DNA from 3 places in the Hydrogenophaga sp. T2 genome. Region 1 is predicted to be linked to each of the others. Evidence: predicted binding sites of a transcription regulator. Region 1 holds the regulator's gene; each other region holds the start of a gene.
The links. The regulator LexA, encoded in region 1, represses DNA repair genes until DNA is damaged. The targets are predictions, from matches to a motif close to ACTGTATNNNNATACAGT.
Positions count from the first base shown of each region.

Region 2: a site for LexA is predicted at 1,437-1,454, ahead of recA (recombinase RecA). Genes of this name have one in related genera too.
Region 3: a site for LexA is predicted at 1,478-1,495, ahead of WDZ95_RS02800 (DNA topoisomerase IV subunit B). Genes of this name have one in related genera too.

Region 1 is NZ_JBBHZJ010000004.1:150,602-155,980, forward strand. Features, by position in the region: gene WDZ95_RS10795 (hypothetical protein) at 1-105, opposite strand, end outside; gene WDZ95_RS10800 (asparaginase) at 109-1,062, opposite strand; gene lexA (transcriptional repressor LexA) at 1,133-1,816, shown strand; gene WDZ95_RS10810 (hypothetical protein) at 1,945-2,250, shown strand; gene WDZ95_RS10815 (D-2-hydroxyacid dehydrogenase family protein) at 2,332-3,339, shown strand; gene WDZ95_RS10820 (hypothetical protein) at 3,352-5,379, opposite strand, start outside.
Region 2 is NZ_JBBHZJ010000006.1:141,478-146,856, forward strand. Features, by position in the region: gene recX (recombination regulator RecX) at 1-239, opposite strand, end outside; gene recA (recombinase RecA) at 245-1,366, opposite strand; gene WDZ95_RS15310 (MarR family winged helix-turn-helix transcriptional regulator) at 1,520-1,993, shown strand; gene WDZ95_RS15315 (response regulator) at 2,068-2,736, shown strand; gene WDZ95_RS15320 (sensor histidine kinase N-terminal domain-containing protein) at 2,889-4,253, shown strand; gene WDZ95_RS15325 (glutathione S-transferase family protein) at 4,355-4,999, opposite strand; gene WDZ95_RS15330 (DNA topoisomerase III) at 5,033-5,379, opposite strand, start outside.
Region 3 is NZ_JBBHZJ010000001.1:594,762-600,140, reverse strand. Features, by position in the region: gene WDZ95_RS02810 (hypothetical protein) at 1-215, opposite strand, end outside; gene WDZ95_RS02805 (hypothetical protein) at 288-1,382, opposite strand; gene WDZ95_RS02800 (DNA topoisomerase IV subunit B) at 1,529-3,496, shown strand; gene parC (DNA topoisomerase IV subunit A) at 3,496-5,379, shown strand, end outside.

The DNA of each region.
Region 1 (5,379 bases):
CGCCTCGATCAACACCAGATTGCCCAGCAGCAAGGCGATGCCCACGATGTGGGCCACCTCGAGCATGGGATAGGCCCAGGGGTGCGAGGCCAGCGCGGCGAACATGACTCAGCCCGGCAGCAGGTCGAGCGCCAGCGCCCAGCGCGCCTTCACGGGCGACAGCCCGTCAAGCGCCTCGAAGGCCTGCGCGGGATGGCCCACCAGGGGCGCGCCGCTGCGCGTGGCCAGCACCACGCGCACACCGGCGTCGCGCGCAACCCGCAAGGCCTGCAGCAGGTGCTGGTGCACCGAACCGTTGCCGGTGCCGGCCACCACCAGCCCCTGCGCCCCGGCCGCACACAGCGCCTCGACCTGCCAGGCGCCGGCGTCGGCGTGGCTGTCGATCCGAGCCACGCGCGGCATCGCCGCGGCCGCGAGGAAGGCCGCACAACGCGGCCCGTGGCGGCCTTCGGCGGGCCAGTCGCGAAAGCGCCGCACGCGGCCCTCTTCCACCTGGGCGATCGTGCCCGCGTCGCCCGAGTCGAAAGGATCGGTGCGGTAGGGGTGCTGCTTGGCCACTTCGAACGCGCCGTGCACCCGGCCCGCGCACACCACGGTCACGCCGCGCGCGCCCGGGTGCGCGGCCACCGCGAGCGCATCGCTGAGGTTCTGCGGACCGTCAGGCGACACCGCGGTGGCGGGGCGCATGGCGCAGGTGAGCACCACGGGCTTGGACGGCACCAGCAGGGTCTGCAGCAGGTAGGCGGTTTCTTCGAGCGTGTCGGTGCCGTGCGTGACGACCACGGCCTGCACCTGCGGATCGTGCAGCAGCGCCTGCACGCGCCGCACCAGCGCCTGCAGCTCGGCCAGGCGCATGTCCTTGCTGTCGATCTGGGCCACCTGCTCGAAGCGGATGTCCAGCCCTGCCAGCGCCGGCAGACCCGCTGCCAGCTCCTCCACGCGCACCTGGCCCGCCTCGTAGCCGACGTTGTCGCCAGCCTGCCGGGCCCGGCCGGCGATGGTGCCGCCCATGCCCAGCACCACGAACCGGGCGGTGGAATCTTCACGTGCCACTTGCGTCATCCTCGATAACTGGTTAAAAATACAGGCACTGGATACCCGAACAGTATCCGAACACCGACCGCGAGGCCCCATGCAAGACACCGCTGCCAGCCCCAAGCTCACCGCCCGCCAGCAACAGATCCTGTCGCTGATCCAGAGCACCATCGCCCGCACCGGCGCGCCACCCACGCGCGCCGAGATCGCGGCCGAGCTGGGCTTCAAGTCGGCCAATGCGGCCGAAGAGCACCTGCAGGCGCTCGCGCGCAAAGGCGTGATCGAGCTCGTGAGCGGCACCTCGCGCGGCATCCGGCTGCGCCGTGCCGACCTGCAGAGTATCAATGAGTCGCGCGAGCGCCAGATGGCCCTGCCGCTGCCCGGCCTTGCCCAGCTCGTGCTGCCCCTGATCGGCCGTGTGGCCGCGGGCTCGCCCATCCTCGCGCAAGAACACGTGGACCAGACTTACGCGGTCGAACCCGGTCTGTTCCAGCGCACGCCCGACTACCTGCTGCGCGTGCGCGGCATGTCCATGCGCGACGTCGGCATCCTCGACGGCGACCTGCTTGCGGTCGCGGCCACGCGCGAGGCGCGCAACGGCCAGATCGTCGTGGCCCGGCTCGGCGACGACGTGACCGTGAAGCGCTACATGCGCTTGCGCGACCACATCGAATTGCACGCCGAGAACCCCGACTACCCCACCATCGTGGTCGAGCCCGGCGAACCCTTCGAGATCGAAGGCCTGGCCGTGGGCCTGATCCGCAACAGCTTCCAGAACTGACCCGACCGGGTCCACGCCACCGTTGCGGGTGGCGGGCGTTGGGCCCTCACCCCGGTGAGCGGCACAACCCCGCGACGGCGGCTTCCACGATCAATCCTGCCTGTGTTCAACCCCGAAAGGCGTTTCACATGGGACTGTTCTTCCACACCAGCAGCTGGCGCAAACCCCTGCAGCTCATCGAATGCTGGCTGCCCGAGCCTTCGCTCACGGGCCGCGGCGCGGCGCTGAGCCTCGCGCAGGCCGCCACGCCCACGCCCGCGGTGCGCCGCTTCGCGCGCGCGGGCTGGCTCGGCCGGCCCGCGGCCAACGAGTCGCTGGCGCGTGGCCGCCACGACGGCCGCGTGGCCCTCGCAGGCCGCATCGATGAGGTGTGCCGCGAACTCGATCGCCTGGCCGACCGCGAAGCCCAGGGCCGACGCCGATTGGCGCGCTGAGCGCGCGGGCTACATCCGGAAGCACCTTGGCGCCCTGGGGCAGCCAAAGGGCCACGAGGCGCGCGGGCACAATAAGCGCCCATGAACATCGTGATCCTCGACGACTACCAGGACGCCGTCCGCAAGCTGCAATGCGCTGAGAAACTCGAGGCCTATCCCGCCAAGGTCTTCACCAACACCGTGAAGGGGGTGGGCCAGTTGTCGGTCCGCCTGCGCGACGCCGACATCGTCGTGCTGATCCGCGAACGCACCCACATCACGCGGCAACTGGTCGACAAATTGCCGCGGCTCAAGCTCATCGCCCAGACCGGTCGCGTGGGCAGCCACATCGACGTGGCGGCCTGCACCGAGCGCGGCATCGCCGTGGCCGAGGGCGTGAGCTCGCCTGTGGCCACGGCCGAACTCACCTGGGCCCTGGTGATGGCCGCCATGCGGCGCATTCCGCAGTACGTGTCCAACCTCAAGCACGGGGCCTGGCAGCAGTCAGGCCTCAAGTCGTCGGCCATGCCCGCCAACTTCGGGGTCGGTATGGTGTTGCGCGGCAAGACGCTGGGCATCTGGAGCTACGGCCGCATCGGCTCCATCGTGGCCGGCTACGGCCGCGCCTTCGGCATGCGCGTGGTGGTGTGGGGCTCGGAAGAATCGCGGGCCCGCGCTCTGGCCGACGGCCACGACGTGGCCACGAGCAAGGAAGGCTTCTTCGAAAGTTGCGACGTGCTGAGCCTGCACCTGCGGCTGAGCGAGCGCAGCATGGGCTGCGTGAAGCTCGACGACCTGCAGCGCATGAAGCCCACGGCGCTGATCGTGAACACCTCGCGCGCCGAGATCATCGAGCCCGAGGCCCTGCTGGCTGCGCTCAACCGGGGCCGGCCGGGCATGGCGGCGGTCGATGTCTTCGAGTCCGAACCCATCCTGCAGGGCCATGCGCTGCTGCGGCTCGAGAACTGCATCTGCACGCCGCACATCGGCTATGTGGAGCAGGAGAACTACGAGACCTTCTTCAACTCGGCCTTCGACAACGTGGTGAACTTCATCAAAGGCACGCCGACGAACATCGTCAACCCGGGCGCCCTGCAGGTCCGGCGCTGACCGGCCGCGCGCTCAGCGCGCGGGGTCGTCGCCGGAGCCGCCGTTGCGGTCGCTGTCGCGGCGCTGAACCGGCGGAATGTTGTCCAGGATCTCGAAGTCGATCATGCTTTCGCCCTCGCGGAACGCGCGGCTGCGGCCCGCCGTGGGTTCGACCGGCACGTCAACCTCGGGCAGCGAAGCCTCGAACTGCGATTCGATCTCGAGCTCTTCGATGTTCACGTCGAGCGCCACGCGCGGCGACGCCGGGGGGATCACGTGCAGGTCCATCGGCACGGTGACGTTGCGGCGCTGCGTTTCTTCGCCCGCCCCCGCCGACGCGGAAGCCGCTTCGGCCTTGCCGGCCGCCTTGAGCGGCTGCATGTTGGTGTTCTGGAAATCGCGCGGCGGCTGGGTGCTGCCGGCATCGCGCTCCACCAGTTCCTTGGCGATGGCGTGCAGCATGAGCAGCTCGCGGTAGGCCTCGAGGTCGAACACCTCGGTCTCACCCTCCTGGCTGTCGCGGAAGATGCTGCGCTCGATCAGGTCGAGCACGCGCGGCTGCGGCCACAGGGCCTGGATGCGCGCGAATGCGGTTTCGTAGGCCTCGAGGCCGCGGCCCTTGTCGCTGTAGCGGTCGAACTGCGGCGCACCGGCGTTGAACACGGTGTTGAACTCTTCGCGCAGCGCGTCGTAGTCTTCGCGGCGGCCCAGGCGGTGGTAGAGGCGGAACAGGTCGAGGTAGGCCAGCGGGCTCGGCTCATGGCTCTCGGCCAGGTGGTTGCGCAGCACGGCGATCGCCTGCTCGTCTTCGCCGAGAGAGACAAAGAAGTCGGCCTGCTGCTGCACGTCGAAGAGTTCTTCGGTCGCCACCGAACGCGACACGCCCATGGCGCTGGGCGCAAATTCGCGGCGGTCGATCGGGGGCAGGCTGTCGGAGGCGGCCTTGCGCGGCATGGCGGGCGGCGGCAGCGGCACGGGCGCTGAATCGACGTCGACGTCGATCTCGTCGAGCGGCACCGGGGCGCTGGGCTCGAGGGCAGCACGGCGCGACGCGCGCGTCGGTGGTTCATCCGCCTCGTCCGCTGGCTGCTCGGCCCACCAGGCGCGCGACGCGTCCGAGGCCAGAGCGGTTTCACGGCGCTGGCGGCGCATCAGCACGGCGATGGCGGCCAGCGCCAGCGCCAGCAGGCCGCCGAGCAGGAACACCACCCAGTTGCTGTAACGGTCTTCCTCGGCCCGCGCGAGTTGCGCGGTCAGCTCGGCCACGCGCGCCTGGTCGCGCTGCTGGGCTTCGCGAAAGCGCGCCATCTCGGCCTCGAGTGCGGCCAGGCGTTCGTTGTTGCGCGCCACCTCGGCGTTGGCCGCGGCCAGTGCGGTTTCAAGCGCATTGGGTTCGGCCGGCGAACCCGCCGCCGAACCGGCAGGGGCCTGGCCACCCGGGCTGCCGGCACCGCTGGCTGGCAGATCGGGCGGGTCCAGGCGCAGGCGGGGCGAGCCACCGGTCGCGGGCGCGGCGGCAGCGCCGGCCGGCGCATTGGCGGCCTTGGGTGCCGGTGCCGGCGCCGGGGCGCTTTGTTTGGGGCGCGGCGCCACCGCCACCTTGGGCGGTTTGGGGGGCGCCGGGGGCCGGGCCCGCACCACCGGGGCGGGCGCCGGTGCGGGCGTGGCCGTCGGCGGGGGTGCGGGCACCGCCGCCGCTGCCGGTGCCGCCTGCGGGGCAGGCACGGGCAGCGGTGCCGGTGCGGGCGCGATGACGGCCGGGGCAGGCAGCGCCTGGGTGCTCGCCGGCTCGCTCACGGGGTCGGCCAACAGCACGTAACGGCGCGTGAACGGCAGACCGCATCCGGCCCGCACCGACAACGTGACGATGGGTTCGTTGATCGGCTGGCTCGACACCACACGTGCCGTGCCGGTGGTTTCACCGGCCGCGATGCTGGTCGTGACGGTCACCAGGTTGGACGGCACGAGAACGTCGCCATAGAACACCTCGGCGGCCACGCACTGCGTGCCGATGTCCTCGCCCGGGGCGAGCATGACCTGCAAACGCACATCCAGCGGACG
Region 2 (5,379 bases), on a different contig from region 1:
TGCAGTTCCTGGCGCACGCGCGAGGCGCCCAGGCGGGCCGCGCGGCGGTACACCACCGACTCGATCACGCGCTGCTCGTCGATGAAACCCTTGGCCTGGAGCTCGTCGAGCGCCTGCTTCAGTTCACCGGGGTTTTCCTCGTGCGGCGCGAGCTTGCGCTGCAGCTCGGCGCGCGAATGTTCGCGCTGCGCCAGCAGGCGCAGCGCGCGGCCCTTGAGGGAGGGCTTCTCGAAGCCCACGGCGCTCAGGCGTCCGTGGCGTCTTCGGCGTCGGCCTTGGCCTTGGTCTTGCGACCCTTGGCGGGCGCGGCCGCGGCCTCTTCGCCGTCGGCGAAGTCCGAGGGCAGCAGCGGCACACCCAGGGCTTCGCGCACCTTGTTCTCGATCTCGAAGCGCAGTTCGATGTTCTCCTTGAGGAACTCGCGCGCGTTGTCGCGGCCCTGGCCGATCTTCTCGCCGTTGTAGGCGTACCAGGCGCCCGACTTCTCGACCACGCGGTGCAGCACGCCGAGGTCGAGGATCTCGCCCTCGCGGCTGATGCCTTCGCCGAACAGGATGTCGAACTCGGCCGTCTTGAACGGGGGCGAGACCTTGTTCTTGACCACCTTGACCTTGGTTTCGTTGCCGATCGCGTCGTCGCCCTTCTTGATGGTGCCGGTGCGGCGGATGTCCAGGCGCACCGAGGCGTAGAACTTGAGCGCGTTGCCGCCGGTGGTGGTTTCGGGGCTGCCGAACATCACGCCGATCTTCATGCGGATCTGGTTGATGAAGATCACCGTGCAGTTGGTCTTCTTGATGGTGGCGGTGAGCTTGCGCAGCGCCTGGCTCATCAGGCGCGCCTGCAGGCCGGGCAGCTGGTCGCCCATTTCGCCTTCGATCTCGGCCTTGGGCGTGAGCGCCGCCACCGAGTCGATCACCACCAGATCGACCGCGCCCGAGCGCACCAGCGAATCGACGATCTCAAGCGCCTGTTCACCGGTGTCGGGCTGGCTGATGAGCAGCTCGGGCAGGTTCACGCCGAGCTTCTGTGCGTACTGCACGTCGAGCGCGTGCTCGGCGTCGACGAAGGCGCAGGTGCCGTTGAGGCGCTGCATCTCGGCGATGACCTGCAGCGTGAGCGTGGTCTTGCCCGACGATTCCGGGCCGTAGATCTCGATCACCCGGCCTCGCGGCAGGCCGCCGACGCCCAGCGCGATGTCCAGGCCCAGCGAACCGGTGGACACCACCTGGATGTCCTCGATCTGCTCGCCTTCGCCGAGCTTCATGATCGTGCCCTTGCCGAACTGCTTTTCGATCTGGGCAAGCGCGGCCTGCAGGGCCTTGGCCTTTTCGCTGTTGAGGGCGGCGTTTTTGACGGGTGCGTCCATAGGGTGGCTCCTGAGCGGTGAGTGGGTGTTGACTTCACGGCAGGTCTTCCGACCTGTTTCGGCATCCAGCACTGGATGCATGCCCAGAAGTGTAGCGGCGCATTGCCGCGTCAAAAGCCGATTTTTGGTCAGTTTGCCTTACGATCTGACGCCATGGACACGACCCCCGACGACCGCTGGCGCGGCGGCCACCTGGGCCGCTGGCTGGGCGAATCGCTGCGCCGTTTCGACGCGCGCGTGCTGCACCTGATGGCCCACGACCCCGAGGTCCCGCTGGCGCTGTCCAACCTCGCCGCGCGCCAGCAGGTGGGCGCGGCGCACGTACACATCACGCGCCACCTCTCGCTGCGCGGCTCGCGGCTGACCGAGCTCGCGCACAACGCGGGCATGAGCAAGCAGGCCATGGGCGATCTCGTGGCGCAGTGCGAGGCCTGGGGCCTGGTGCGGCGCGAGCCCGACCCGCGCGACGCGCGGGCCCGGCGCATCGCCTTCACACCCGACGGCCTGCTCTGGCTCGACGCCTTCCGGCGCGCCGTGGCGCAGGCCGAGGCCGAGTTCGCGACCCAGGTGGGCCCCGAGGTGGCCACCGTCGTCGTGCTCGGTCTGGAGGCGTATGCACAGACCTGAGCAGACGGCCTGTTCTGTCAGCCTGGTCGAAGGGGGCAAACCTACAATGAACCCACACTTCGAGGAGACCTGCCATGCGCATCCTGATCGCCGAAGATGACCAGGTCCTGGCCGACGGCCTGCTGCGCAGCCTGCGATCGGCCGGCGCCGCCGTGGACCACGTGGCCAGCGGCACCGAAGCCGACGCGGCCCTGCTCACGAACAACGAGTTCGACCTGCTGATCCTGGACCTGGGCCTGCCCAAGCTGCACGGCCTGGAAGTGCTCAAACGGCTGCGGTCGCGCGGCTCGGCGATGCCGGTGCTCATCCTCACGGCCGCCGACGGCGTGGAGGAGCGCGTCAAGGGCCTGGACCTCGGCGCCGACGACTACATGGCCAAGCCCTTTTCGCTGCAGGAGCTCGAGGCCCGCGTGCGCGCCCTCACGCGCCGCGGCATGGGCGGCAGCACCAACGTCATCCGCCACGGCCCGCTCGAATACGACCAGGCCGGCCGCGTGGCCACCATCGACGGCAAGATGGTCGAGCTCTCGGCGCGCGAACTCGGCCTGCTCGAGGTGCTGCTGCAGCGCGCGGGCCGCCTGGTGAGCAAGGACCAGCTCGTCGAGCGCCTGTGCGAATGGGGCGAAGAGGTGAGCAACAACGCCATCGAGGTCTACATCCACCGCCTGCGCAAGAAGATCGAAAAGGGCCCGGTGCGCATTGCCACCGTGCGCGGCCTGGGCTACTGCCTGGAGAAGGTGTGACCCTTCCGGCGGCGCAGCCACGCAGCGGCGAGAGCGGCTCCGTGGCGCCGGCCGAGGCCGCACCGCCCGCCGAACGCCGCGGCGGCGGCCCGGGCGGCTTCGGGCTGTTCCAGCGCGAGCAGCGCAGCCTGTTCGGCGAAATCCTCGACTGGATGCTGACGCCGCTGCTGCTGCTGTGGCCGCTGTCGCTCGCGCTCACCTGGATCGTGGCGCAGGGCATCGCCAACAAGCCCTTCGACCGCGCGCTCGAGTTCAACCTGCAGGCCTTGTCGCAGCTCGTGAACGTGCACGAGGGCCGGCCGCGCTTCGAGCTCAACCGCCAGGCGCGCGAGCTGCTGCGCGCCGACGACAGCGATTTCGTGTTCTACCAGGTGGTCGATGCGCGGGGCACGGTGCTCAGCGGCGAGGCCGACCTGCCCCGCCCGCCCACCGACGAAACCCCGGAGGTCGGCCGCGTGCGCCAGCGCGACGACGTGATGCGCGGCGACGCGGTGCGCGTGGCCTACACCTGGCTCGCGCGGCCCGACCCGGCACGCCCGGTGCTGCTGCAGGTGGCCGAAACCACAGGCCGGCGCTCGACGCTGGCCAACGAGATCATCAAGGGCGTGATGGTCCCGCAGTTCGTGATCCTGCCGCTCGCGGTGCTGCTGGTGTGGATGGCGCTGGTGCGTGGCATCCGGCCGCTGTCCGATCTGGAACAGCGCATCCGTGCCCGCCGGCCCGACGACCTGAGCCCGATCGAGGAGATGGACGTGCCGCAGGAGGTGGCGCCGCTGGTGTCCTCGATCAACGACCTGCTCGCGCGCCTGAAGACCTCGCTCAACACGCAGCGGCGCTTCCTGGCCGACGCGGCCCACCAGCTCAAGACGCCGCTCGCGGGCCTGCGCATGCAGGCCGAGCTCGCGCAGCGCGAGGCCGACCCCGCGGGCCTGCGCGCCTCGCTGCAGCAGATCGCGCGCTCGACCGTGCGCGCCAACCACACCGTCAGCCAGCTGCTCGCGCTCGCGCGCGCCGAAACCACGGGCCGCGCGCTGCCCAACGCCCAGGTCGACCTCGCGCGCCTGCTCGCGGGCGTGGTGCAGGACTCGGTGCCGCGCGCGCTGGAGCACGGCGTGGACATCGGTCTCGAAGGCGTGAGCGAGGTCCCGCCCGAGATGCTCATCACCGGCAATCCGACACTGCTGCAGGAGATGGTGCGCAACCTGCTCGACAACGCGATCGCCTACAGCGGCCAGGGCGGCGTGGTGACGGCGCGCGTGCTCGTCGACCGCTTCAGTGGCGTGCAGCTGGTGCAGGTGGAAGACAACGGGCCGGGCATTCCGGTGAACGAACGCGCGCTGGTGTTGCAGCCGTTCTACCGCGCGCTGGGCACCAACGTCGACGGCTCGGGCCTGGGGCTGGCCATCGTGCAGGAGATCGCGCAGCAGCATGGCGCGACCCTGTTGATGGAAGACGCGCACCCCGAGCGCTCACGGCCCGGGCTGCGGATCTCGGTGCGCTTCACGCGCCCCGAGTGAAGCGCGGCGCGTGGGGGCTCAGGCCCCGCTGCCGGGCCGCCCCAGGGCGAGGCCGCGCCCCCTCGGGGGGCAGCGACCCGCGCAGCGGGGAGCCTGGGGGCTCAAGGCTTGTAGACGTTGAGTTCGAGGCGCTCGCGCTCGATCACCTTGGCCACCGCTGGCAGCGCCGCGAAGCGCTGCACCAGGGCCCAGGTCTGGGGCAGGGTCTGCGGATCGATGCCTGCGAAACCGCCCCAGCGCAGCAGCGTGAGCGCGTAGGCATCGAGCACACCCGGGTGCTCGCCGCCGAGCCAGGGCGAGGCCTTGGCGGCCAGGGCTTCGATCTCCTGCAGCAGGCCCCGGTAGGTCTCCACCGCATGCGCCTTCACGGCCTTTTGCGCCGCTTCGTCGCTGGTGAACTTGTTGGGCATGAACACGTGCGTGAAGGTCGGATGCACGGTGTTGTTCATCCACGCCAGCACCTGCAGCGCGCGCGTGCGCGCCACGCCGCCCGCGGGCAGCAGATGGGCCTGGGGAAACATCGCGTCCAGGTGCAGCGCGATGGCGGTGATCTGCGTGATCACCTCGTCGCCATCGACCAGCACGGGCACCTGGCCGCGCGGGTTGATCGCCAGGTACTCGGGCGAGCGCTGCTCGCCACGGTGCAGCTTGATCGGGGCGGGTTCGAACGCGGCGCCCGCGAGTTCCAGGGCCGCGTGCGGCACGAAAGAACAGGCGCCCGAGGCGTAGTACAGCTTGAGGCTCATCGAACAGTCTCCTTGAAGGTTCTGGAAGGGTAATCAGCTCAGGTGGTCGCCCACCAGGCCTGCGATCTCGAACATGGTCACCGAGTCCTTGCCGAACACGGGGCGCAGCTTGGCATCGGCGTTGATGCGGCGCTTGTCCTTGGCGTCCTGCAGGCCGTTGGCCTTGATGTAGTCCCACAGCTTTTTGACCACCTCGGGGCGCGACACCACGCCCTCGCCGATCACCGCGGCCAGCGCCGCGCTGGGCTGCTTGCCGGTGGCGGCGGTGGTCTTGCGTGGGGCCTTCTTCTCGGCCGGCGCTTTCTTGGCGGCCGGGGCCTTCTTGGCCGCCGCCGCCTTCTTCGCGGGCGCCGCCTTGGCCGCGGGCCGCGCCGCGGTCT
Region 3 (5,379 bases), on a different contig from region 1:
CCGCCCGGCAGCCCGCACTGCTCGTCGAGCACCTCGGCCAGCAGGGCGATGTCTCGGGCCTCGAGGGTCTGGCCTCGAAGGCTCAGCGTGGTGTTGCCGGGGCGGCTTCGCAGCGCGGCCAGGTGCGCGCTGAAGGCCGCCTTCCTGTCGGCGATGGCGGGCGAAGGGCGGTGTGCGGAGGCGGTGCCCTGATGGGCGAGGGAGGTGGCGTTCATGGAGCGATCGGTGCGGGTGGTGGATGCGCCGTGGGGCGCGGAGGTGCCTGCTGCGTGGGCGCAGGGCTGGCGTCAGTGGGGGGATGGGTTGTCGGGCGGGGCATGCACGGCATGGTTCTGCACGTGGGACGCGAGTTGTCTGGCGATGTCTCGCGGCGCGCCGTGACAGGTTTCTGCGATCCACGCCACCGTGACGGCCCGCCACTGGACGGCCGCGTGCTGCTGATTGCGGTCCAGCACGTCGATCAAGTCCTTCAACCCGACCCTTTGGCGAAGCGCGTTGGAAAACGGCGTCAGCACGCACAGCGTGTGGTTGTCGGGCAGGCGCAGCTCTTGAGCGGAATCGATCAGCAGTTCGGTGGCGCTCCAGGGCAGGTGCAATTCCCTCAGCGAGGTGTTGTGGTTTAGGTTCTGGATGAAGCTCAGGCGCGCCATGTAGGCGGTGCGGTTGTTGTCCCGGCTCGGGTAGAGGTCTTCGTTGCCGCTCAGGTCCAGCATCTGCAACCCGCTGCTCGGGTCGCGATGCGGGGCGGCGAGGAAGCCCCTCGCCTCGGCCACCCGTTCGCTCCCGGGCGAATACCACTTCCCGCTGCACTCGATGGCCTTGTTCGCCGAGCGGATGCGGTGACCCGGATCTCGCTGGTCGAGTGCCGATTCGATGGCGGGCCAATCCCCCAGCCCCAGCCCGCAGTTCCTGAGCTCGAGCCAGACCACGTTGCTCTCGCCCACGGCCGCCATCAGCTTGTGCATGGGGGGAGCCCCGTCGTGATCGTCAGGCTGCGCCGAGAGGCCGATTTGGCCGTTGAGCCTGAGTTCGCGCAGCGTCGGGCAGGCGGCAACGATGTCGGCGATCGTGGCGAGGTGCGCCGGTGTCAGCGGCTGGGGGCTTTCGCCCGCGGCCGGGTCGCTGCCGACGAAGCGGGTGCCCGACAGGTCCAGGCTTTCGAGCGCGGCGCCCTTGAGCGTGCGCAGTTGTTCCAGGAACGCCTGGGGATCGGGCAGCACCTGGCCGCTCAGGTCCAGGGAGCGCACGCCCCGGTGTTCCAGCGCGTGCAGGTGGCTGTCGAGAGCGGTGGCCGGGTCATGCCCCTGAGGAGTCGTGGACGGGGTGCCGAGGGTGCCGGCCGAGCGGGGCCAGGTCGGGGAATGGGAGGTGGTCTTGTTCATGGGTCGAGGGGGTTGAAGGGCGTCGCGAGGCGGCGCCGGCCCGCACAGGGCCGGGCCTGCGTGCACCCCGGGGCTCAACAGGTTCCCGGCATGAGGCTGTGATTGCATCCAGTGTTTGACGCCATCCACCCCTACAATCCGCGCCCATGGCAAGCACCCCATCCACCTATTCCGAAGGCTCCATCCGCGTCCTCAAGGGGCTGGAGCCGGTCAAGCAGCGGCCGGGCATGTACACCCGCACCGACAACCCGCTGCACATCATCCAGGAGGTGCTGGACAACGCGGCCGACGAGGCCTTGGCGGGGTTCGGCAAGAAGATCAAGGTCACGCTGCACACCGACGGTTCGGTGAGCGTGGAAGACGAAGGCCGCGGCATTCCCTTCGGCCTGCACCCCGAAGAAAAGGCCCCCGTGGTCGAGCTGGTGTTCACCCGGCTGCACGCGGGCGGCAAGTTCGACAAGGGCAAGGGCGGCGCGTACAGCTTCTCGGGCGGCCTGCACGGCGTGGGCGTGAGCGTGACCAACGCGCTGTCGCAGCGCCTGGAGGTGATCAGCTTCCGCGACGGCCAGGTGGCGCGCCTGGCCTTCTCGGGCGGCGACGTGATCGAGCCGCTGGCCGTGGCCGCGCGCGGCGAGGGCGACCGCAAGCAGGGCACCACGGTGCGCGCCTGGCCCGACGCGAAGTACTTCGAGTCGGCCGCGCTGCCCATGAACGAGCTGGTGCACCTGCTGCGCAGCAAGGCCGTGCTCATGCCCGGCGTGACCATGCAGCTCGTGGTCGAGAAGACCCGCGACGTGCAGACCTGGCAGTACAAGGGCGGCCTGCGCGACTACCTGCAGCAGACGCTCACCGCCGACCCGGTGATCCCCATGTTCGAGGGCGAGGGCTATGCCGAGAGCGGGCACGACAGCTTCGCCGAGGGCGAGGGCGCGGCCTGGTGCGTGGCCTTCACCGAAGACGGCGCGCCGGTGCGCGAGAGCTACGTCAACCTGATCCCCACGAGCGCGGGCGGCACGCACGACAGCGGCCTGCGCGACGGCCTGTTCCAGGCCGTCAAGGGCTTCATCGAACTGCACGCGCTGCTGCCCAAGGGCGTGAAGCTGCTGCCCGAAGACGTGTTCGCGCGCGCCAGCTACGTGCTGAGCGCCAAGGTGCTCGACCCGCAGTTCCAGGGCCAGATCAAGGAGCGCCTGAACTCGCGCGACGCGGTGCGCCTGGTGTCGAGCTACGTGCGGCCCGCGCTCGAGCTCTGGCTCAACCAGCATGTGGAGCACGGCAAGAAGCTCGCCGAGCTCGCCATCAAGGCGGCGCAGACGCGCCAGCGCGCGGGCCAGAAGGTGGAGAAGCGCAAGGGCAGCGGCGTGGCCGTGCTGCCCGGCAAGCTCACCGATTGCGAGAGCCGCGACCTCGGCCACAACGAGATCTTCCTGGTCGAGGGCGATTCGGCCGGCGGCAGCGCCAAGATGGGCCGCGACAAGGAATGCCAGGCCATCCTGCCGCTGCGCGGCAAGGTGCTCAACACCTGGGAGGTCGAGCGCGACCGCCTGTTCGCCAACAACGAGATCCACGACATCGCGGTGGCCATCGGCGTCGACCCGCACGGCCCCAACGACACGCCCGACCTGAGCGGCCTGCGCTACGGCAAGGTCTGCATCCTGTCGGACGCCGACGTGGACGGCTCGCACATCCAGGTGCTGCTGCTCACGCTGTTCTTCCGCCACTTCCCCAAGCTGATCGAGGCCGGCCACGTGTACGTGGCGCGCCCGCCGCTGTTTCGCGTGGACATCCCCGCGCGCGGCAAGAAGCCCGCGGCCAAGGTGTACGCGCTCGACGACGGCGAGCTGCAGGCCATCCTGGACAAAGCCGCCAAGGAAGGCGTGCCCGCCGACAAATGCCAGGTGAGCCGCTTCAAGGGCCTGGGCGAGATGAGCGCCGAGCAGCTCTGGGACACCACGCTCAACCCCGACACGCGCCGCCTGCTGCCCGTCACCCTGGGCGCGCACGACTTCGCGACCACCGAAGCGCGCATCACCCAGCTCATGGGCAAAGGCGAAGCCGCTGCGCGGCGAGAACTCATGGAACTCCACGGTGACGCCGTGGAGGTGGACATCTGATGACCGACGAGACCACCCCCGAACTGCCCCTGGCGACGGCCGAGCCCGACGACAGCCTGGCCGCCTACGCGCAGCGCGCCTACCTCGAGTACGCGCTCTCCGTGGTGAAGGGCCGCGCCCTGCCCGACGTGTGCGACGGCCAGAAGCCGGTGCAGCGCCGCATCCTCTACAGCATGGACCGCATGGGCCTGAGCTACGGCGGGCCCAACAACAACACGCCCGCGCGCCCCGTGAAGAGCGCGCGCGTGGTGGGCGACGTGCTCGGCCGCTTCCACCCGCACGGCGACCAGGCCGCCTACGACGCGCTGGTGCGCATGGCGCAGGACTTTGCGCAGCGCTACCCGCTGATCGACGGCCAGGGCAACTTCGGCTCGCGCGACGGCGACGGCGCCGCGGCCATGCGCTACACCGAGGCTCGGCTGGCCAAGATCAGCACGCTGCTGCTCGACGAGATCGACATGGGCACGGTCGACTTCGTGTCCAACTACGACGGCTCCACCACCGAGCCCCGGCAGTTGCCCGCGCGCCTGCCCTTCAACCTGCTCAACGGCGCGAGCGGCATCGCCGTGGGCCTGGCCACCGAGGTGCCCAGCCACAACCTGCGCGAGGTGGCCGACGCCTGCGTGGCGCTGGTGAAGAACCCCAAGCTGGGCGACGACGAGCTGTTCGGCCTGATCCCCGGCCCCGACTACCCGGGCGGCGGCCAGATCATCAGCCCCGCGGGCGACATCGCCGACGCTTACCGCACGGGCCGCGGCAGCCTCAAGGTGCGCGCACGCTGGAAGATCGAAGACCTCGCGCGCGGCCAGTGGCAGCTCGTGGTCACCGAACTGCCGCCGGGCACGAGTTCGCAGAAGGTGCTCGAAGAGATCGAGGAGCTCACCAACCCCAAGGTCAAGGCCGGCAAGAAGGCGCTCACGCAGGAGCAGAACCAGCTCAAGGCCAGCGTGCTCGCGGTGCTCGACGGCGTGCGCGACGAGTCGAGCAAGGACGCGCCGGTGCGCCTGGTGTTCGAGCCCAAGAGCAGCCGCATCGAGCAGCAGGAGCTCATCACGCAGCTGCTCGCGCACACCAGCCTGGAAACCTCGGCACCGATCAACCTCACGGTGATCGGGCTCGACGGCCGGCCGGTGCAGAAGTCGCTGCGCCAGATGCTGGTGGAGTGGATCGAATTCCGCCAGACCACCATCACGCGGCGTTCGCAGCACCGGCTCGACAAGGTGCTCGACCGCATCCACATCCTCGAAGGCCGGCAGCTCGTGCTGCTCAACATCGACGAGGTGATCCGCATCATCCGCCACAGCGACGAGCCCAAGCCCGCGCTGATCGAGGCCTTCCGCCTGAGCGATCGCCAGGCCGAGGACATCCTCGAGATCCGGCTGCGCCAGCTCGCGCGGCTCGAAGCCATCAAGATCGAGCAGGAGCTCAAGGAGTTGCGCGAAGAGCAGGGCCGTCTCGAAGACATCCTGGCCAACCCGAGCAGCCTGCGCCGCCTGATGGTGAAAGAGATCGAGGCCGACGCCAAGGTCTTCGCCGACGAGCGCCGCACGCTGATCCAGGCCGAGAAGAAGGCCGTGGCCGAGATCAAGGTGGTCGACGAACCGGTGACGGTGGTGGTGTCGAGCAAGGGCTGGGTGCGTGCGCGCACCGGCCACGGCCACGACGCCGGCGCCTTCGCCTTCAAGGCCGGTGACGGCCTGTACGGCACCTTCGAGTGCCGCACGGTGGACACGCTGATCGTGATCGGCAGCAACGGCCGCGTGTACTCGGTGCCCGTGGCCAGCCTGCCCGGCGCGCGCGGCGACGGCCAGCCCGTGACCACGCTGATCGACCTGGAAAGCGGCACCCAGCCGCTGCACTACTTCGCCGGCCCGGCGAACGCG